4 regions of the Bradyrhizobium sp. CCBAU 53421 genome follow, and region 2 is predicted to be linked to each of the others. Evidence: predicted binding sites of a transcription regulator. Region 2 holds the regulator's gene; each other region holds the start of a gene.
The links. The regulator PhoB, encoded in region 2, activates phosphate uptake and scavenging genes when phosphate is short. The targets are predictions, from matches to a motif close to TGTCATNNANCTGTCAT.

Region 1 (5,396 bases), 3.0 Mb from region 2:
CCGACCGCGACGGCCTGCCTGTTCTGGCCGAGATCAAGGGCCACGCCACCCACAGCCAGGAGCCGCAGTGGTTCACGACAGCGCCGATCCCGGCGATCAGAAAACTGCTCGACAAGGTCGGCTGGAGCGTCGGCGATGTCGACCTGTTCGAGATCAACGAGGCATTCGCGGTGGTCGCGATGGCGGCGCAGCGCGACCTCGGTATTCCCCGTGACAGGCTGAACATCAACGGCGGCGCCTGTGCGCTCGGCCATCCGATCGGCGCTACCGGCGCCCGGCTGATCGTGACCTTGCTGCACGCGCTGGAGGCACAGAACCTGAAGCGCGGCGTTGCCGCGCTGTGCATCGGCGGCGGCGAAGCCACCGCGATCGCGGTCGAGCGGGTGGCGCACTGAGCTAGTCAGCCGTCATTGCGAGCGAAGCGACTTGTCCGCCGAAGCCTTGGCGAAGGCGGAAGCAATCCATCCTAGCGCGTGCGCGGAACGATGGATTGCTTCGTCGCTTCGCTCCTCGCAATGACGGTCGCTTATGAATGGCGTCCGTGAGGCAGTTCGACGGCCCACACGCCCGAGTCCGAAAACGAGGGAACTTTGGCATTTTAGCCATGGCGTCCCCGTGGCATATTGTGCATCACGAATAGAATTCTCATCGCATTTCATCCGGGGCCCAATGATCTCGAACTGGCTTGCTTCCGCCCTCGCCCGCCGCAACATCCATTACGGCTGGGTGATGGTCGCCGTGACCTTCTTCGCCGCGCTGATCTCGGCCGGCACCGTCGGCGCGCCCGGCGTGTTCATCGTGCCGCTGCAGAAGGAGTTCGGCTGGTCGACCGCCGAGATCTCCTCCGCGCTGTCGATCCGCTTCATCCTGTTCGGGCTGATGGCGCCGTTCGCCGCCGCGCTAATGAACCGCTACGGCCTGCGCAACGTGACGCTGGCGGCGCAATTGATCGTGGTGTCGGGCCTATTGGCCTCGCTCGCCATGACGCAGGTGTGGCAGCTCATCCTGTTGTGGGGCGTCGTGATCGGGATCGGCACCGGCATGACCGCCCTGGTGCTCGGCGCAACCATTGCGACCCGCTGGTTCGTGGCGCGGCGCGGCCTCGTGATCGGCATGCTCACCGCGAGCGTCGCCACCGGGCAGCTCGCCTTCCTGCCGCTGCTCGCTACAGTCACCGAACATTATGGCTGGCGCGTCGCGCTTGGATTCGTCTGCGTCATGCTCGGCGTCGCGGCCTTTGCCGTGCTGATGCTGATGCGCGACCGGCCGAGCGATGTCGGCCTGCGCCCATTCGGCGACGAGGGCACCGCGCCCCTGCCCGCGCCGCCGCCGGCCAATGCGCCGATCATGGCCGCCGCGCTCGGCACGCTGCGCGACTCCTCCAAATCGTCGGTGTTCTGGATCCTGTTTGCGACCTTCTTCGTCTGCGGCGCCTCGACCAACGGCCTCGTCCAGGTCCACCTGATCCCGATGTGTCTCGACTACGGCATCCCACAGGTGCAGGCCGCGAGCCTGCTCGCCGCGATGGGCATCTTCGATTTCTTCGGCACCATCATCTCGGGCTGGCTGTCGGACCGCTTCGACAATCGCAAGCTGCTGTTCTGGTATTACGGCCTGCGCGGGCTGTCGCTGCTGTACTTGCCATACTCCGACTTCACCTTCTACGGGCTGTCGCTGTTTGCGATGTTCTACGGGCTCGACTGGATCGCGACCGTGCCACCGACGGTGCGCCTCACCGCGCAGCGCTTCGGCGCCGAGCGCGCCAATCTGGTGTTCGGCTGGATCTTCGCCGGCCATCAGCTCGGCGCCGGCGCCGCGGCGTTTGGCGCCGGGGTGTCACGCACGCTTTACGCGAGCTATCTGCCGGCCTTCTTCATCGCGGGCGCGCTTTGCGTGATCGCCGCGCTCAGTGCGCTGGCGATCTCGCGGCCGCAGCCCAAGGCCGTGCCGGAGGCGAAGCCGGCCGCGGCCTGATGGCGCGCCGCTGCGCGCTACTCCGCGGCGAGGCCGGTCGGCTCGGCGTGCTCGACCTTGTTGTAGTCGTGCACGACGCGGCCGAACGGCAGCGTCAGGTCGGCGAGGAAGTGATGCGCGCCGACGACGCGCTTGACCGGGAAGTCCGCGACCGGTGCATTGACGTGCGGCACGAGATGCAGCCGGCCGGGCCCGATCCACGACCCCTTGACGACGATGTCGGTCAGGTTGATCGCAACCAGCTGGCAGATTTCGAGATGCCCGTCGACGCCGGGGATCATCTTCAGATTGATCTGCGTCTTCGACAGCGTGGCACGAGTGACGTCGCCATTGCCCGCCATGCTCTCGTGCTTGTAGCCCATCGTGCCCATCGCGACGAGCTGCCCGGCATATTCCAGCGTGCCGGTCAGCGTGTCCTTGACGATCTCGAGCTTGGGATGGGCGTACTTCTTCGGAAAGCCCCAGATCTCGCGGCCGGCCGCGATCGGCGGATCATCGTCGAGATACATCTGGCAGACGAAGTTGACCTCCTCGCCATGCAGCCGCGCCGGGATCACGAGACCGGACTCGGTGTAGCTGCCGAAGCCTGAGCTGTCGGGCATCTTGATCCATTCGTAGTGCACGATCGCCTGCTCGATCGGCTCCAGCGGCTCAGGCAGGGCGGCACGGATCAGCTCCGGCTCGGTCTCATAGGTGATGACGAGGAATTCGCGATCAATGAAGCGGTACGGACCGGCGGGATAGCTCGGACCGGCAGCCGGCATCGACGGAAGCTTGAACAGGTCTTCCCTGCGCATCGCAATAACCCCCTGTTTGCAAAGTTTGCGCGGAAGCTAACGGCCGAGATTGACAGCGAGATGAGGGATTTCAGTCAGGTGCATGACCCACGGCTTGCGGTGGAGGTCAATGCTAACCATGCAGGCAGCCATGCCGCACCGCCATGCACGGGCACCGCAGTTGTCATCACGGCGTCATCGGCGGACTGAATTCTCGCCGCGCATTTTGGAGTGTCTGATATGGACGCGCGTACCCCTCATCCCGACGATATCGAGCACGCGACGCCCGGCTGGCGTCCCGAAGGATGCGATCGCGTGGCCCTGGTTCTGCAGGGCGGCGGCGCGCTCGGCGCCTATCAGGCCGGCGTCTATCAGGCGCTGCACGAATCCAACATCGAGCCGGACTGGGTCTGCGGCGTCTCGATCGGCGCGATCAACTCGGCGATCATCGCCGGCAATCCGCCCGAGAGAAGGCTGGAGCGGCTGCACACGTTCTGGGATCGCATCACCAGCCGCAAGATCTGGCACTACACGCCGGATGGCGACATCTTCCGGAAGGCGCGCAATTTCACCAGCTCGTGGATGACGACGACGCTGGGCCAGCCCGGCTTTTTCACCCCGCACCAGAGCAATCCGTGGCTCAGCCCGGCCGGCGCGCGCACCGCCACCAGCTACTACGACACCACCCCCTTACGTGAATCGCTGCTCGAGCTGGTCGATTTCGACCGCATCAATTCCAAGAAGATCCGCTTTGCGGTCGGCGCGGTGAACGTGCTCTCCGGCAACTTCATCTATTTCGACAATGCCCATGACGAGATCATTCCCGAGCACATCATGGCGAGTGGCGCGTTGCCGCCGGCGCTGCCGATGGTGAAGGTCGGCACCGATCATTTCTGGGACGGCGGCATCGTCTCCAACACTCCGCTGCAGCATCTCCTCGACCAGGAGGACAACGCGAACTCGCTGGTGTTCCAGGTCGATTTGTTCTCGGCGCGCGGCGCACTGCCGCGCGACATCCAGGACGTGATGGCCCGCCACAAGGACATCATGTATTCGTCGCGCACCCGCTACAACACCGACGTCTACCGCAAGACCTACGGCCTGCGCTGCGCCCTGCACAAGGCGCTCGAGAAGATCCCCGAAGACCAACTGTCGGAGGAGGAGCGCCAGCTCAAGAAATCGAACAGCAAGCTGCCGGGCATCACGCTGCTGCAGCTGATCTATCAGCAGAAGGCGTATGAAGGTGACGCCAAGGACCACGAATTCTCCGGCACCTCGATGCGTGAACACTGGGTGAGCGGACACGAGGACACCAAGCGCTCGCTGAAGCGGCGCGAATGGATCAAGATGCCCGAGAACGGCATGGGCATCGTGATCCACGATGTGCATCGCGAAGCGGAGTAGATAAGGTCGTCATTGCGAGCGAAGCGAAGCAATCCATGTCACCGCTTGCGGAGATATGGATTGCGTCGTCGCTGCGCTCCTCGCAATGACGATTGGGAGAGCCCTTACGGCCGCGTCGACATGTTGCTCGGCGGGCCGGCCGTGCGGATCGGCTCGGCGAGACGCGCGAACTCGCAAAGCAGCGAGCGCGTCTTGCGCGGGTCGATCACCTCCTCGACCCAGAACTTCTCGGCCGAGCGGAACGGCGAGCGCAGCTTGTTGAGACGATCCTCGATCTCGCGCAGCTTGGCGGCGGGATCGGCGGCAGCGTCGATCTCGGCGCGATAGGCGGCCTCGATGCCGCCTTCGAGCGGCAGCGAGCCCCAATAGGCCGACGGCCAGGCATAGCGCATCGAGAAGCGGTTGGCCGGCTGATGCACCACGCCGGCTACGCCGAAGGCGTTGCGGATGATGATGGTACACCAGGGCACCGTGCTCTGGTTGACCGCGGCCATCGCGCGCACGCCGTGGCGGATGGTCGCTGTCTTCTCCGCCTCGAGCCCGATCATGAAGCCGGGGCAATCCATCAGATAGACCACCGGCAGATGGAAGGTCTCGGCGAAATCGACCCAGCGCACCACCTTCTGGCAGGCGTCCGCGGTCCACGAGCCGCCATAGTGGAACGGATCGCTGGCGAGCAGCAGCACCGCCCTGCCCTCGATCCGCGCCAGCCCGGTGATCACAGGCCGGCCGAAATTGCTGGCGACCTCGAAGAACGAGCCCTTGTCGACGACCGCGTCGATGATCGGCCGCATCTTGTAGACCTGCTTGCGATTGCGCGGCACGGCCTTCAGCAGCGATTCCTCGGCGCGTTCCGGATCGTCGGTACAGGGAATGGTCGGCGGCAGATCGTAGACCGACGCCGGCAGGTAGGACAGGAAGCGCCGCGCGTAGTCGAACGCCTCCTCTTCCGTCTCGACCGCCTGGTCGATCGCGCCGGCGCGGGTCTGGATATCGGCGCCGCCGAGCTCCTGCTTGGTCAGATCCTGGCCGAGCCGCTTCACCACCGGCGGACCGGCGACGAACATTGCGGAGTTCTTGGTCATGATCGAGTAATGCGTGGCCGCCAGCCGCGCGGCGCCAAGGCCAGCGACCGAGCCGAGGCCAAGACCGACCACCGGAACGCACGACAGATTGGCAAGCGTGTACCAGTACGAGCGCGTGCCGCCGACGCCGCCGGGCAGATTGGCCGCGCCCCGGGTC
Region 2 (5,396 bases):
AGCCTGTCGGGCGCCTGGAAATCGACGATCAGCAGCGAGACCGGACCTTCGGTCCGGGTCTGCAGGATGAAGCGGCCCTCGAACTTGACCGACGAGCCGAGCAGCGTGGTCAGCACGATGGCCTCGCCGAGCAGCTTGCCGACCGCCGGCGGATAATCGTGCTTGTGCAGGATCTCGTCGAGCGCGGGGCCGAGCCGGGTCAGCCGGCCGCGCAGGTCCAGCGCGCCGACCTCGAAGGCCAGCACGGCATCGTCGACAGGAACCGAAGACGGCGCGCGAATGGGCGTCTCGGGCTGGATTTTGATGTCGGGGGATTGTGAAACCATGGCGCTCTATCTGGGGTCTCGGACGGCAAAACGAAAGGGGTTCACCGGATCGGATCTATCCGTCGTCCCTGCGAAAGCAGTGACCCATAACCACCAATGTGAGTTGCTGCATCAAGCTGGGGCCCCAGCCTTCACAACAATTGACAGCGATGGTTATGGGTCCCGGGTCGCGCTGCGCTTGCCCGGGACGACAACGCTTACTGATCTACGACTACGCGACCTCGTCAAAACACCAGGCCAGAATGCCCTTCTGCGCATGCAGGCGGTTTTCCGCCTCGTCGAACACCACGGATTGCGGCCCGTCGATCACCTCGTCGGTGACCTCCTCGCCGCGATGCGCGGGCAGGCAGTGCATGAACAGGGCGTCCGGCTTGGCGAGCGACATCAGCTTGGCATTGACCTGGTAAGGCCGCAGCACGTTGTGGCGGTGCTCGCCCTCCTTGTCGCCCATCGACACCCAGGTGTCGGTGACGACGCAGTCGGCGCCGCGCACGGCGGCTTCCGGATCGGTGCCGAGCATGATCGGCGCACCGGTCGCCTTGATCCAGTCCCGCATCGGCTTCTTCGGCGAGAGCTCCGGCGGCGTCGCGATATTGAGGTTGAACTTGAAGCGCTCGGCGGCGTGGGCCCAGGAGGCCAGCACGTTGTTGTCGTCGCCGGTCCAGGCCACCGTCTTGCCCTCGATCGAGCCGCGATTTTCCTCATAGGTCATGAGGTCGGCCATCACCTGGCAGGGATGCGAACGCCGGGTCAGGCCGTTGATGACGGGCACGGTGGCGTGCGCGGCGAGCTCGAGCAGCGCGTCATGGTTGAGGATGCGGATCATGATCGCATCGACATAGCGCGACAGCACGCGCGCGGTGTCGGCGATGGTCTCGCCGCGGCCGAGCTGCATCTCGGCGCCGGTCAGCATGATGGATTCGCCGCCGAGCTGGCGCATGCCGACGTCGAACGACACCCTTGTGCGGGTCGACGGGCGCTCGAAGATCATCGCCAGCGTCTTGCCTTCGAGCGGCTTCCTGCCCTTCTCATGCGCCTTCAGCTTCGCCTTCATGGCGGCTCCGGCCGAGAGCATGTTGCGCAGCTCGCCGAGCGGCAACTCGTTGATGTCGAGGAAGTGACGGACCGGCTTGCTCATTATCCGGCCGCCTTCTTCGGCTGCGCCGCCGATAGCACAGAGCAGGCGCGCTCGAGCGAGGTGATCGACTGGTCGATCTCGGCCTCGGTCACGATCAGGGGCGCGAGGAACCGCACCACATTGTCGCCGGCGCCGACGGTGAGCAGCTTCTCGTTGCGCAGCGCGGCGATCAGATCGCCCGACGGCACCACGGCCTTGACGCCGATCAACAGGCCCTCGCCGCGCACCTCCGACAGCACGCCCGGATAGCGGTCGACCACGGAGGCAAGCTTCTGCTTGAGCAGCAGTGACATCTTCTGCACGTGCTCGAAGAAGCCGGGCCTCAGCATGACGTCGAGCACGGCATTGGCGGCGGCGACCGCGAGCGGATTGCCGCCGAAGGTCGAGCCGTGCGAGCCCGGCGCCATGCCGGCCGCAGCCTGTGCGGTCGCCAGCACCGCGCCGATTGGGAAGCCGCCGCCGAGCGCCTTCGCCAGCGACATCACGTCCGGCGTGACGCCGGTGCGTTTGTAGGCGAACAGGTCGCCGGTGCGGCCCATGCCGGTCTGCACCTCGTCGAATGCCAGCAGCAGGCCGTGCTCGTCGCACAGCGCGCGCAGCGTCTTGAAGAACGCCTGCGGCGCGGAACGGACGCCGCCCTCGCCCTGCACCGGCTCGATCAGGATGCCGGCGGTGTGCGGGCCGATCGCCTTCTTCACCGCCTCGATGTCGCCATGCGGCACCTGATCGAAGCCATCCATCGGCGGGCCGAAGCCCTCGAGGTATTTCGCCGAGCCGGTCGCAGCCAGCGTCCCCAGCGTGCGGCCATGGAAGGCGCCTTCGAAAGTGATGATGCGATAGCGCTCGCCATGCCCCTTCGAGAAGTGATGGTGGCGGACCAGCTTGATCACGCCCTCCATCGCTTCCGCGCCGGAATTGCAGAAGAACACGAAGTCGGCAAAGCTCTGCTCGCACAGCCGCGCGGCCAGCACCTCGCCGTCCGGGCTCTTGAACAGGTTCGACATGTGCCACAGCTTGGTCGCCTGCTCCTGCAACGCCTTGACCAGATGCGGATGCGCATGTCCGAGCGCGTTCACTGCGACGCCCGAGGTGAAATCGAGATAGCGGTCGCCGTTGGTTGCGATCAGCCAGGCGCCCTCACCGCGCTCGAAGCCGAGATCGACCCGGGCGAAGACGGGGAGCAGATGCGACGAGGCGCTGTTGGTCATGGCGTTCACTGCCGGTTTCAAGCCGACAATTGCCGCGCGCCTTGACGCCAGCGCAGCAACGGCCAGCTTCGGAAAACAAAACGGCCGCCTTTGCGGGCGGCACGTGGCGGGCATTCTATGCTGCGGTCAGTCGGTGTCAATCGTCACGAACCGCCCTTCCTGCAATGCGAAACCGGCGCAATCCGGGGCATTCCGGTGCGGTGGAAAAGCCTCACAGCAATGCTTAACTGTGTGGGAACATGTGGACGCACGGCCGCGGACTCTTGCGCCTGAGTCACGCCATATTGTAGCGTTTGGCCTGTCGGGTACGACATCTCGTGCGGCAGTACTGGACCCTCTAAGTAGCCTTTGTGTCTCGCGTAAACGTTCGGGCGCAACACCGTGCCCGGCGAGGGCTAAGGGATTCTGGCCGCAGGGATATTTGTCCAGATTTGGCTCGCAGCGCCGCTCCAATGACTGGCCGGCGCCATGCGAAAGGAAGAATGCGATGACTGTATTGACCTGGTCCGACGATCGCGTCGAGCAGCTGAAGAAGCTCTGGGAGTCTGGCCTCTCGGCCAGCCAGATCGCAGCGGAACTTGGCAATGTGACGCGAAATGCCGTGATCGGCAAAGTGCATCGGCTCGGCCTCTCCGGCCGCGCCAAGGCCCCCTCCACGGCTGCTCCGCGGCAGCGCAAGGCGCGCCCCGCCCAGCATATGATGCGGGTGGCTCGCCCGGTCTCGCGCGGCAACACCGCGCTCGCCCATGCCTTCGAGGTCGAGATGGAGCCGGATCCGATCTCCTTCGACAACGTGGTGCCGATGAGCCAGCGGCTGTCGCTGCTCGAGCTCAACGAGGCCACTTGCCACTGGCCGGTCGGCGATCCCTCGAGCCCGGAATTCTTCTTCTGCGGCGGCAAGGCGCTCGCCGGCCTGCCCTATTGCGCGCATCACTCGCGCGTCGCCTACCAGCCCGCTGCCGATCGCCGCCGGCCGTCGGCAAAGCCACAAATCAAGTAGCACTCGGGAAACCAGCCTGGACTGCAAAAACAAATCCCCGCGGAAGCGGGGATTTTTTTGTGAGACGCGTAGCCCGGCTGCATCACCGGTGTCGTCCCGGCGAAGGCCGGGACGCATACGCCGCGGCCGACGCAATCGGCAAGCGGCCAGACGGCTTTCTAACAACACCCATTCGTGGTTATGGATCCCGGCTTTCGCCGGGACGACACCGGTGCGGCTTGAGATTGCCGCACAGCCTTACGGCTGCGGCTCGGCCTTCGCGAAGCGGTCGTCGAGCGCGTAGCCGGCGCCGCGCACGGTGCGGATCGGATCCTGCTCGCGGCCCGGATTGAGCAGCTTGCGCAGGCGGCCGATATGCACGTCGACGGTACGCTCATCGATATAGATGTCGCGGCCCCAGACACTGTCGAGCAGCTGCTCGCGGCTGAACACGCGGCCGGGATGCTCGAGGAAGAATTCGAGCAGCCGATACTCGGTCGGCCCGAGATCGATCGGACGGCCCGAGCGCGCCACGCGGCGCTTCTCGCGATCGAGCTCGATGTCGCCATAGGTCAAGACGGTCGCTAGCCGCTCCGGGCTCGCGCGACGCAGCAGGCCCTTCACCCGCGCCAGCAATTCCGGCACCGAGAACGGCTTGACGATGTAGTCGTCGGCGCCGGTGGCAAGCCCGCGCACGCGCTCGCTCTCCTCGCCGCGCGCGGTCAGCATGATGATCGGAAGCTGCTTGGTCTCGGGCCGTGCCCGCAGGCGGCGGCACAGCTCGATGCCGGACAGGCCCGGCAGCATCCAGTCCAGCACCACGAGGTCGGGAACGCGCTCCTTCAGGCGGGTATCGGCATCGTCGCCGCGCCCCACCGTTTCGACATCGTAGCCTTCCGCATCGAGGTTGTAGCGCAACAGCGTCGTCAGCGCTTCCTCGTCTTCGACTACCAGAATGCGTGCGCTCATCGGTCTAAGTTCTTTCTCTGTGGTGATCCGTTGCCCTGACGCAAACCGAAACGCCTACTTCCTTCAGCATAATCTCCGCGCAAGCGGCTTGTCGCGGATCGCACACCTAGTTGCCCGGCACCGTGGTGGCAAAGTTGGTCATGTCGCCCTTCGGGCGCTTGTCGGTGATCTGCTGGCCCTCGATCATGTAGAACACGGTCTCGGCGATGTTGGTGGCGTGATCGCCGATCCGCTCGATGTTCTTGGCGCAGAACATCAGATGGATGCAGAACGAGATGTTGCGCGGGTCCTCCATCATGTAGGTCAGCAGCTCGCGGAACAGCGAGGTGCAGATCGCATCGACCTCCTCGTCGCCCTTCCAGACGTTCATCGCCGCCGGCAGATCGTGCGCGGCATAGGCGTCGAGCACCGACTTGACCTGCGACAGCACGAGGTCGGTCATGTGCTCGAGGCCGCGGATCAGCTTCAGCGGCTGGAAATCGCTCTCCAGCGCCGCGACGCGCTTGCCCATGTTCTTGGCGAGGTCGCCGATCCGCTCGAGGTCGGTCGCGACGCGCATCGCGCTGACGATCTCGCGCAGGTCGATAGCCATCGGCTGGCGGCGGGCGATCGTCAGCACCGCGCGCTCTTCGATGACGCGCTGCAGATTGTCGATTTCGATGTCGGCCGCGACCACGCGCTTGCCGAGCGCGACGTCGCGCCGGATCAGCGCATCGACCGACTCGGTGATCATCCGCTCGACGAGCCCGCCCATCTCGGCGACCAGGCGGGTCAAT
Region 3 (5,396 bases), 3.1 Mb from region 2:
TTGGCGCCGGTCATCATCCAGCAGATCGGGCACACCATTGCGCGCCTGAAGTCTGAGGGCTTCACGATCCTGCTGGTCGAGCAGAATTTCCGCTTCGCCTCGACCGTCGCCGACCGCTACTACATCGTCGAGCACGGCAAGGTGATCGATGGCTTCGCGAATTCGGAGCTGTCGGCCAACATGGACAAGCTGCATACCTATCTCGGCGTCTGAAGTCGCCGAGCCAGAAAATTTAGGACGAGGAAATACCCGATGAAGAACACGATTTCTGCGCTCCTGCTTGGCACCGCGCTGGTGCTCTCGGTTGCAAGCGTCGCCTCCGCTGACGACAAGACGGTCAAGATCGGCGTGTTGTCGGATCAGTCCGGCCTCTATGCCGACCTCGCGGGCCCCGGCTCGACGCTGGCGGCTCAGATGGCAATCGAGGACTCCGGCCTCAAGGCCAAGGGCTGGACCATCGACCTGATCTCCGGCGACCACCAGAACAAGCCCGACATCGGCACCACGATCGCCCGCCAGTGGTTCGACGTCGACAAGGTCGACACCATCGTCGACGTGCCGAATTCCGGCGTCGCGCTCGCGGTGAACAACGTCGTGAAGGAGAAGAACGGCGTCTACATCAATTCGGGCGCCGCCACCTCGGATCTCACCAACGCGCAGTGCTCGCCGAACACGGTGCACTGGACCTACGACACCTACATGCTCGCCCACGCCACCGGCCAGGCGCTGGTGAAGGCGGGCGGGGACACCTGGTTCTTCCTGACCGCGGACTATGCGTTCGGTGCGGCGCTGGAGCGCGACACCACCGCCGTCGTGACCGCCAATGGCGGCAAGGTGGTCGGTGGCGTCAAGCATCCGCTCAACACCGCCGACTTCTCCTCGTTCCTGCTGCAGGCGCAGGCCTCCAAGGCCAAGATCATCGGTCTCGCCAACGCCGGCGGCGACACCACCAACTCGATCAAGCAGGCGGCCGAGTTCGGCATCGTCAAGGGCGGCCAGAAGCTCGCGGCGCTGCTGCTGTTCCTCACCGACGTCAAGGCGATCGGGCTCGAGACCGCGCAGGGCCTCAACTTCACCGAGACGTTCTACTGGGACTTGAACGACAAGACCCGCGCCTTCTCCAAGCGCTTCTCGGAGAAGTTGAAGAGCGGCGCTCCCCCGACCATGGTGCAGGCCGGCGTCTATGCGGGCCTGCTGCATTACTTCAAGGCGCTGGAAGCGCTCGGCGGCAATCCGCATGACGGCGCCAAGGTGATCGCGAAGATGAAGACGATCCCGACCGACGATCCGCTGTTCGGCAAGGGCGAGGTCGAGGCCAACGGCCGCGTCACCCACGACGCCTATCTGTTCGAGGTGAAGAAGCCCTCGGAGTCCAAGGGGCCGTGGGACTTCTACAAGCTGGTCGGCACCGTGCCGGGCAACCAGGCCTTCACGCCGCTCGACAAGAGCACCTGCGCGCTTCTGAAGAAGTGACGATCATGCCCGCCGGCCATGCGCGTGGCCGGCGGGCTTCATCTATCTAGTGAAAGCTCATTCGATGCAGGCTCTCTACGCACAGCTTCTGGTGGGACTGATCAACGGCTCGTTCTACGCGCTGCTCAGTCTGGGGCTCGCCGTCATCTTCGGCATGCTCAACATCATCAATTTCGCGCACGGCGCGCTCTACATGATGGGCGCCTTCGTGGCGTATTTCCTGCTCAACCTGGGCGGCATCAACTATTGGTGGGCGCTGATCATCGCGCCCGTCGTGGTCGGCATCTTCGGCATGATCCTCGAGCGGACCATGCTGCAATGGCTCGCCGGGCTCGACCATCTCTACGGGCTGCTCTTGACCTTCGGCATCGCGCTGATCGTGCAGGGCGTGTTCCAGAACTATTTCGGCTCCTCCGGCCTGCCTTACTCGATCCCGGATCAGCTCAAGGGCGGCGTCAATCTCGGCTTCATGTTCTTACCGGTCTATCGCGGCTGGGTCGTCGTGTTCTCGCTGGTGGTGTGCCTTGCGACCTGGTTCCTGATCGAGAAGACGCAGCTCGGCGCCTACTTGCGCGCCGCGACCGAGAACCCGACGCTGGTGCGGGCCTTCGGCATCAACGTACCGCGCATGATCACGCTGACCTACGGGCTCGGCGTCGGTTTGGCCGCGCTCGCCGGCGTGCTGTCGGCGCCGATCAACCAGGTCCGCCCGCTGATGGGCGCCGACCTCATCATCGTGGTGTTCGCGGTGGTCGTGATCGGCGGCATGGGCTCGATCATGGGCTCGATCATCACCGGCTTCGCGCTCGGCGTGATCGAGGGACTGACCAAGTATTTTTATCCCGAAGCCTCCAACACCGTGGTGTTTGTCCTGATGGTGGTGGTGTTGCTGGTGAAGCCAACGGGACTGACGGGACGGGCGGCCTGATATGTCAGCATTGACCGACGATACACTTCCGATCACGCCGCGCGCGATGCGCGACGAGATGATCGTATTCGCCGCGATGGCGCTGCTGCTGGCAGTGGTGCCGTTCACGGGGATCTATCCCTTCTTCGTGATGCAGGCGCTGTGCTTTGCGCTGCTTGCCTGCGCCTTCAACCTCCTGATCGGTTATGGCGGCCTGCTGTCGTTCGGCCACGCCATGTTCCTCGGCACCGCCGGCTACGTCTCGGCGCATGCGCTGAAGGTGTGGGGGCTGCCGCCGGAGCTCGGCATCGTGGTCGGCACCGCCGCGGCGGCCTTGCTCGGCCTCGTCACCGGCTACATCTCGATCAAGCGGCAGGGCATCTACTTCTCGATGATCACGCTGGCGCTGTCGCAGCTGCTCTACTTCCTCTATCTGCAGGCGCCGTTCACCCATGGCGAAGACGGCATCCAGGGCATTCCGCAGGGCCATCTGTTCGGGATCTTCGACCTGTCGAAGCCGCTGGTGCTCTACTACGTCGTGCTGGTCGGCTTCCTCGGCGGCTTCCTCTTGATCTACCGCACCATCAACTCGCCGTTCGGCGAGGTGCTGAAGTCGATCCGCGAGAACGAGCCGCGCGCGATCTCGCTCGGCTACAAGACCGACCAGTACAAGCTGCTGGCCTTCATCCTGTCGGGCACGCTGGCGGGTTTTGCCGGCTCGCTGAAGGTGTTCGTGGCACAGAATGCCTCGCTCACCGACGTGCACTGGTCGATGTCCGGTGAAATCGTGCTGATGACGCTGGTTGGCGGCCTCGGCACCATCTTCGGACCGGTGGTCGGCGCGTTCGTGATCATCGCCATGCAGCAATATCTCGCCGGTTTCGGACAGTGGGTGACGGTGATCCAGGGCGTGATCTTCGTGTCCTGCGTGCTGCTGTTCCGCCGCGGCCTGGTTGGTGAGCTGGCCCACCTGCTGCGGCGATCGCTGTAGGGCAGGGCGGGCGCAAGCGCGTGCCCCGCGAATTTCGGCCGACATAGCGGTGGACGACCGCCCGTTCGGGCGGTCGTTTCAGGTTTTTTCCCCGCCAGATGCTCTATGACAGTTCTGTGACAGTCGCTAAAAGGGCTGTCCCGGAATGATGGAACTGAGACATGCTGCGCTGGTTTCGCGCCTTTCTGCCCAAGGAAGAGCGATTTTTCGACCTGTTCGCCCGCCACGCCCAGACCTCGGTGCAGTGCGCGAAGGCTTTGCAGGACATGCTGAGGGGCGGGGAGGAGACCCCGGTCTTCTGCCAGCGCGTCAACCAGTTCGAGAACGACGCCGATAGCGTCACCCGCGAGGTCCTGACCGCGGTTCGCCGCACCTTCATCACCCCGTTCGACCGCAGCGACATCAAGAACCTGATCACCGCGATGGACGACGCGGTCGACCAGATGCAGGCGACCGCAAAGGCGGTGATGCTGTTCGAGGTGCGCGAGTTCGAGCCGCCGATGCGCGAGATGGGCACCCTGATCGTCGAATGCGCCAATCTGGTCGGCCGCGCGCTGCCGCTTTTGCAGTCGATCGGCCACAACGTCTCGATGTTGACCCAGATCACCGAGGAATTGACCAAGCTCGAGGGCCGGGTCGACGATCTCCAGGACATCGGGCTCAAGGAATTGTTCCTGAAGCACCGCGACGCCAACACGATGGACTTCATCGTCGGCGCGGAGATCTACGATCACCTCGAGAAGGTGGCCGACCGCTTCGACGACGTCGCCAACGAGATCAACTCCATCGTCATCGAGCAAGTGTAAGGCGGGGCGATCAAGTGGACGCCACGCTGGGTCTTCCGGTCCTGACCATCCTGATCGCGGTCGCGCTGCTGTTCGACTTCCTGAACGGCCTGCACGATGCCGCGAACTCGATTGCGACCATCGTCTCGACCCGGGTGCTGCGGCCGCAATATGCGGTGTTCTGGGCGGCGTTCTTCAACTTCGTCGCCTTCGCGGTGTTCGGCCTGCACGTCGCCAACACCATCGGCACCGGGATCATCGATCCGTCGGTGGTGGACGCGACCGTGATCTTCGCTGCGCTGGTCGGCGCGATCGTATGGAACGTGATCACCTGGGCACTCGGCATTCCCTCGTCGAGCTCGCACGCGTTGATCGGCGGCCTGGTCGGCGCCGGTATGGCCAAGGCGGGTATTTCGGCTGCGGTGTGGAGCGGGCTCACCAAGACCTTGCTCGCGATCGTGCTGTCGCCGCTGGTCGGCTTCCTGCTGGCGCTGGTGCTGGTTGCGATCGTGTCCTGGCTCTCGGTGCGCTCGACGCCGTTCGCGGTCGATCGCGCCTTCCGTATCCTGCAATTCGCTTCGGCCTCGCTCTATTCGCTCGGCCATGGCGGCAACGACGCGCAGAAGACCATGGGCATCATCGCCGTGCTGCTCTACTCGCAGGGCCATCTCGGCGACACCTTCGAGATTCCGTTCTGGGTGGTGCTGGCCTGCCAGAGCGCGATGGCGCTGGGCACCCTGATGGGCGGCTGGCGGATCGTCCGCACCATGGGGCTGCGGATCACCAAGCTGACGCCGATGCAGGGTTTCTGCGCCGAGACCGGCGGCGCGGCGACGCTGTTCATCGCGACCTATCTCGGGGTTCCGGTCTCGACCACGCACACCATCACCGGCGCCATCGTCGGTGTCGGCGCGGCACGGCGGCTGTCCGCGGTGCGCTGGAACGTGGCGAGCTCGATCGTCTACGCCTGGGTGATCACGATCCCGGCGTCGGCCGCGGTCGCAGCCGCGACCTATTGGGCGGTGCAGGTTCTCAAATAGCTACCCAACCAACTTCAGCCCGACGATGCCGGACACGATCAGCCCGATGCTAGCGAGCCGCATCGCGGTCGCGGGCTCGCCGAGCAGGATGATGCCGAGTGCTGCGGTGCCGACCGCTCCGATCCCGGTCCAGACCGCATAGGCGGTTCCAATCGGCAGCGTCTTCAGCGCGATGCCGAGCAGGATCACGCTGCCGGCCA
Region 4 (5,396 bases), 4.1 Mb from region 2:
GCGCAGGCAGACCTGGGCAGGCGTCTTGCGATAACGGTCGCCGATCCGCGCCAGCGCGCGGTCGCCCTTGACGCGCCCTTTCGCGATCGGGCTGTAGGCGACGAATGCCATGCCATGGCGCGTGCACGCCCCGATCACATCGGCCTGGTCGATATAAGGGTGGTACTCGACCTGATCGCAGGCGAGCGGCTCGGGACACGCCGCCACCGCCTCCTCGATCAGCGTAACGTTGAAGTTCGAGATCCCGATATGCCGCGCCAGGCCCGCCTGCCTGACCCGCGCCAGCGCGCCGAGCGTCTCGGCGAGCGGCACGTGCGGATGAGGCCAGTGCAGCAGCAACAGATCGATCTCGGTCATCCGCAGCCGCGCCAGGCTCTCCTTGGCGGACCGTTCGAGATCCTTCGCCATGAAATGCGTGGTCCAGATCTTGGTGGTCAGGAATACGTCGTCGCGCTTGACGCCGGAGGCGCGCAGCCCCTCGCCGACCTCGCGCTCATTGTCATAGATCTGGGCGGTGTCGATGTGCCGGTAACCGAGCCGCAGCGCCTGCTCGACGATGCGGGCGCAAGTCCGCCCGCGCAGCTCCCATGTGCCGAGCCCGATCACGGGGATTCTGGCGCCGTTGCCTTCGACGACATTCATGCCGCCCACTATGCGCGCATGGCGAGGACCTGCCAACTCACCTATGGGTTCCGCCGGTGAGCCGTTGCGACCACTCAATGTTCCGGCTGGTAACCGTCGGTCAGCGTCCTCAGGAAGGCGATGATGTCGGCCTCATCCTGCGCCGTCATCGCCGGCGTGTCGCCGAGATGGCGCTCGAACGGCGGATCGCTGACGTCGACATTGCCGTGATACTTTTCCGGAAGGTCATCGTACTTGCGCACCGTGCCGTCGGCGCCGCGGGGAAACACCTTCTCCGGATTGGTATCGCGGAAGTTATAGAAATCGAGCACCTGCTCGAGGCTCGTGAACACGCCGTTGTGGAAGAACACGCGGCGCGTCGCGGTGTTGCGCAAGGTCGGCGTCAGAAACATTCCGCAATATTGGGTCTGCTCGGCAATGTCGGTGCGATACGGGCCGCAGACCCCGAGATCGAAATGCTCGGGATCGCGGTTGCTTGCGAGCGCGGCGTTGCGCGGAGCGCCAAGCGCCTCATACTGATGGTCGGTGAACAGCGGCGGCAGGCCGTCGCGGGTCGGCTGCGACGTATGGCAGCCGCCGCAATTGGCCTTGTCCGGATCGTTGAACAATTGCAGGCCGCGCAGCTCGCTGTCGCTCAGCCGCGTCTTGCCTTCCAGCCAGTAGTCGAACTTGCTGGTGTAGGGATGGAAGCTCGGCTCCTCGACCTGATAGCGCGCGACCGCGAACATCGCCTCCGCGACCAGAAGCCGCGTATTGTCGAACACCTGAGCGCCGAACAGTTCGGCAAAGCGTGGGGCATAGCTCGCCTTGCGCAGCTTCTGCGCCACCACCTCGATGCTGCCGCCATCCATCTCGTTGGGATCGAGTAGCGGGAAGATCGCCTGGTCCTGGAGCGTATCGGCGCGGCCGTCCCAGAACAGTCCGCCCTGCGGCACGATGTTGACCGCCGACGCCGCAGTCCCGGTCGCGACCTTTTTCGCACGCGTAGCCTGCTGGCCGGCCGCGGCCAGTTGCGCGAAGTCGACGACGTTGTCGTCCTCGTCCTTTTCGGGTCCGATGCTGAAATTCGGCTGGCGCTCCAGATAGGTCAGCCCCGGAACGGCGCGCGTCCCCTGCCGCGATTGCGCGGGCCCGCCGAACATCACCGCCGCATCGTTGGGCGGACCGTAGGCGTGGTCCGGACTGTGGCAGGACGCGCAGGACAATGCGCCTGATGAGGACAGCGACGCGTCGAAGAAGATCTTCTGGCCGAGTTGCGCCATGCCGGACAGCGGGGCGACCGGCGGACGCCTGAGCTGCACCGGGTTCGGATTGGTCCCCGGAAGCCCTTTCGTCGCCGGAAGTCCTTGGGTCTCCACTGCCGCAACGGCGCCGGCCATGCAGAGCAGGCCGGCACCGAGAAGCCACAAGATGCGGCCGTTCATATGACGTCCAGTGATCCGAGAGCCTTAGTGATGGTGATGATCGTCAGAGCTGACGACAACCGTGCCGGCGGTCGGATCGAGGAACAGCTTGTTCGCCTGATCGTCGCGGTCGTGATCATGGCCATGGTCGAAGTCGAACATGTCCGTGATCGATTCGACGCTGTCGTCGAACGAGCCGCCGCCGAGACGCTGGCCGTGCAGCCAATTGTCTTCGATGAAGCGCACGACGGACGCCTGCGAGATGCGCGTGTGGCTGACGAAGTTCTTCTTGGCGAAAGGCGAGATCACGATGAACGGCGTCCGCGTGCCGGGACCGCAGCGGCCGTTCACGGGCTGGCCGTTGAGGCCCTTCGGCTGCGTCTGCTTGCCGATGCCGCGGCCGCACTGGCCGGGACCGTTGACCTGGTCGGCGGTCGGATCATACGAGGCGCTGATCGGCGCAGTGTACTGGTGGTCGTACCAGCCGTCGGAGTCGTCATAGGTGATGATGACCGCGGTCTCGCCCCACTCCTTCTGCTTCTGCAGGAAGTTGATCAGCTCGACATTGCCGGCCTGCTCGTCGAGCGGATCGGAGTTGCCGGGATGACCGTCCTGATAGGCCGGCATCTTGATGTAGGAGACGGCCGGGAGGTTGCCGGCCTTAACCGAAGCATAGAAGTCCTCGAGATCGTAGGCGTGATTGGCCGGATCGAGCGTCTTGCTGCCGGGCACGTAGGTGTGGCCGATCGCATTGACCGAGATCGGTCGCGCATGGGTCGGGTTGGCGGTCGACTTGTAGTACTGGAACCAGGCGTGGTGCGGGATGTAGTCCACGATGGTGCCGTTGACGTTGCTCGAGAACGTGCTGCGGCCGCAATTGGTGGTGCCGTTGCTGTTCTTGAGCGTCAGGTCGAAGCCGCCCATGAAGCTGCCCCAGCTGATCCGCTCGTCATTGAGCAGGTCGCCGATGTTCTTGCTGGTCATCAGGACCTGGCTGGTCGTGCTCGAGCAGGAGTCGTAAGCCGGGTCGGTATCGCCGATCAGCGTCAGGCCGCCCTGCCCGTCGGCGATCGACGACGACGTGCCGACGATGTTCTGCGCACCGTTGGTCTGGCCGGACACCACTTCGAGCGCGCCGGGCGTCGACGGACCGAAGGTGTCGGTCCAGTTGTTGTCGCTCATCGCGAAGTTCTGCGCGTAATTCCAGAACGCGGTGACGGTGTTGCCGTCGAAATAACCCATCACCTGCCCGTTGGTGCCGAACGCGCCGACGCCGCCTGCGGTGCCGCGACCGGTGAACTCCGGAAACAGGTCTTCCTTGCCGTTGTCGACAGCCTGCTGCTCGGGCGTATAGGCGTGATTCTGCGAGCGCGTGTTGGCCTGCGTGCGGTCGAGCCGGAACGGATTGGTCGCGCCCGTACCGTTGGCCGCATTGAGGTTCGGGTTGTTGGTCAGCAGATTGGCGCTGACAAGGTTGTTGACCTTCGGCGTATGCGGCTTCGCAATGAACGGAATCGAGCCGGTCGGATTGGCCGCGTTCGGGTACGTTGCGAAATAATGATCGAACGAGCGGTTCTCGTTGAAGATGACGACGAGATGCTTGATTGGAGTTGCCGTCTGAATGTCGTGCGGATGACGATGATCGCGGTCATGGTCATCTTGCGCAGCCGGAGCGCTGCTCGCGATCGCTGCCGCGATCAGACAGAATCCGACCGTTGAAAGGAATTTCGCCTTCACTGCTTGCCCCATTTTTTAAGGATTTATGACGTCGATATGCGACACATTAGCCAGCGCGCGTAACAGCTCTGTGTCGGTTTTGCGATTGACGCATCATCGCAACGTGATCGTCGCGCGTTCGATTTTACGCGGCGGTTGCGGCGTGAGCGAACGGATGTTGAATCGATGTCATCGAATCGATCGCGATCTCAATGACGCCGGCACGGGCGTCATGACGAGACCTGCTCTCGCGCGTATCGCATCTTCATGTACGCACGATGCGCGACGATACCCGTAGTCGCGCAGTTCAATGCGACCTATTCGGCCGAAGCCACCTAGTCCTTCATCCCCGTGATCGAGGCACTCACCGCGCGCGGATCGCGCTGCGGCCAGCGGCCGCTTTCGACCTGCGACAGGAAATCGCCGACGATGCGGTTGTATTCGTCGGGCTCCTCGATGTTGATGGCGTGGCCGCAGTTCGGCATCACCGCGAGCGCGGCCGACGGAATGCTCTGCTTCATCAGAATGCCCGGCAGCAGGCACGGCCAATCCTCGTCACCGGTGATGATCAAGGTCGGGACCGTGATGCGCTTCATCTCGTCGACCAGCGTGTAGAGCGAGGGGCGCTCCTTCTGCACGCCCTGCTGGGTGTTCGCCGATCCCACCGCCGAGTGCTCGGCCAGCATGGATTTGAACTCGGCGTGGCCGCGCGGGTCCTTGTTCTCATACTGCACGCGCGTCGGGCCATAGGCGTAGCGCTCGGCGAACGCCGGCATGCCTTCCTTGCGGATCATGCCCGCGATCACGTCGGCCTCGGCACGAAACGTCTCGCGCTTGTCGAGCTCGGCGCCATAGCCGCAGCCGCCGATGCACAGCGACAGCGCCCGATCAGGGTGACGCAATCCGAAATGCAAGGTCGCAAAGCCGCCCATCGAGAGGCCGACTACATGCGCCTTCGGCACGCCGATGTGATCGAGCACGGCCAGGATGTCGTCGGCGGCGCGCGCCTGCGAATAGGACACGACCTGCTCGGGCACGTCGGACGGCGGAAAGCCGCGCGCATTGTAGGCGATGGTACGGAAGCGCTTGCCGAAATGCCGCATCTGCGGCTCGTAGCTGCGCAGGTCGCCGGCGAATTCATGGACCAGGATCAACGGATGGCCGGATCCGGTCTCTTCGAAATAGAGCCGCACGCCGTCATCTGTTGTCGCGTAGGGCATGGTGGTCTCCTGCCTTCTGGTTCGCGGGTTACTTCCTTCGTATCACGGAATGGTTGCGGCAGACGGCGGCTTGGCGCGCGGCAGATATGTGCCGTGCTCCTTGCTGCCGACAAGAGTACCGTCGTCGACGACCACCTTGCCGCGCACCATGGTCATCACCGGCCAGCCCGTGACCTCGAGTCCTTCATAGGGCGTGTAGTCCGAGCCGTCGTGGATCAGCTCGTGGCGGATCGTCACCTTGCGCTTGGGGTCCCACAGCGCGATGTCGGCATCGGAGCCGACGGCGATCGTTCCCTTGCGCGGATAGAGGCCGTAGATCTTGGCGTGATTGGTGGCGCTGAAGGCGACGAAGCTGTTGAGGTCGATGCGGCCCTTCACCACGCCCTCGGAGAACAGGATCGGCAGCCGCGTCGCC

Region 1: the regulator PhoB is predicted to act here: its motif matches at 2,933-2,949, upstream of XH92_RS27320 (acetoacetate decarboxylase).
Region 3: the regulator PhoB is predicted to act here: its motif matches at 3,477-3,493, upstream of XH92_RS26690 (DUF47 domain-containing protein).
Region 4: the regulator PhoB is predicted to act here: its motif matches at 3,797-3,813, upstream of XH92_RS21620 (phospholipase C).

What each region holds. Positions count from the first base shown of each region.
Region 1 is NZ_CP030047.1:5,697,835-5,703,230, forward strand. It holds gene XH92_RS27310 (acetyl-CoA C-acyltransferase) at 1-395, shown strand, start outside; gene XH92_RS27315 (MFS transporter) at 670-1,974, shown strand; gene XH92_RS27320 (acetoacetate decarboxylase) at 1,992-2,771, opposite strand; gene XH92_RS27325 (patatin-like phospholipase family protein) at 2,991-4,154, shown strand; gene XH92_RS27330 (acyl-CoA carboxylase subunit beta) at 4,259-5,396, opposite strand, start outside.
Region 2 is NZ_CP030047.1:8,650,572-8,655,967, forward strand. It holds gene XH92_RS40060 (Hsp33 family molecular chaperone) at 1-326, opposite strand, end outside; gene argF (ornithine carbamoyltransferase) at 538-1,464, opposite strand; gene XH92_RS40070 (aspartate aminotransferase family protein) at 1,464-2,672, opposite strand; gene XH92_RS40075 (GcrA family cell cycle regulator) at 3,160-3,672, shown strand; gene phoB (phosphate regulon transcriptional regulator PhoB) at 3,910-4,620, opposite strand; gene phoU (phosphate signaling complex protein PhoU) at 4,727-5,396, opposite strand, start outside.
Region 3 is NZ_CP030047.1:5,568,213-5,573,608, reverse strand. It holds gene XH92_RS26710 (ABC transporter ATP-binding protein) at 1-213, shown strand, start outside; gene XH92_RS26705 (ABC transporter substrate-binding protein) at 253-1,473, shown strand; gene XH92_RS26700 (branched-chain amino acid ABC transporter permease) at 1,538-2,401, shown strand; gene XH92_RS26695 (branched-chain amino acid ABC transporter permease) at 2,403-3,371, shown strand; gene XH92_RS26690 (DUF47 domain-containing protein) at 3,533-4,177, shown strand; gene XH92_RS26685 (inorganic phosphate transporter) at 4,192-5,196, shown strand; gene sugE (quaternary ammonium compound efflux SMR transporter SugE) at 5,197-5,396, opposite strand, start outside.
Region 4 is NZ_CP030047.1:4,541,543-4,546,938, reverse strand. It holds gene XH92_RS21630 (aldo/keto reductase) at 1-642, opposite strand, end outside; gene XH92_RS21625 (cytochrome-c peroxidase) at 717-2,066, opposite strand; gene XH92_RS21620 (phospholipase C) at 2,091-3,782, opposite strand; gene XH92_RS21615 (alpha/beta fold hydrolase) at 4,097-4,981, opposite strand; gene hydA (dihydropyrimidinase) at 5,024-5,396, opposite strand, start outside.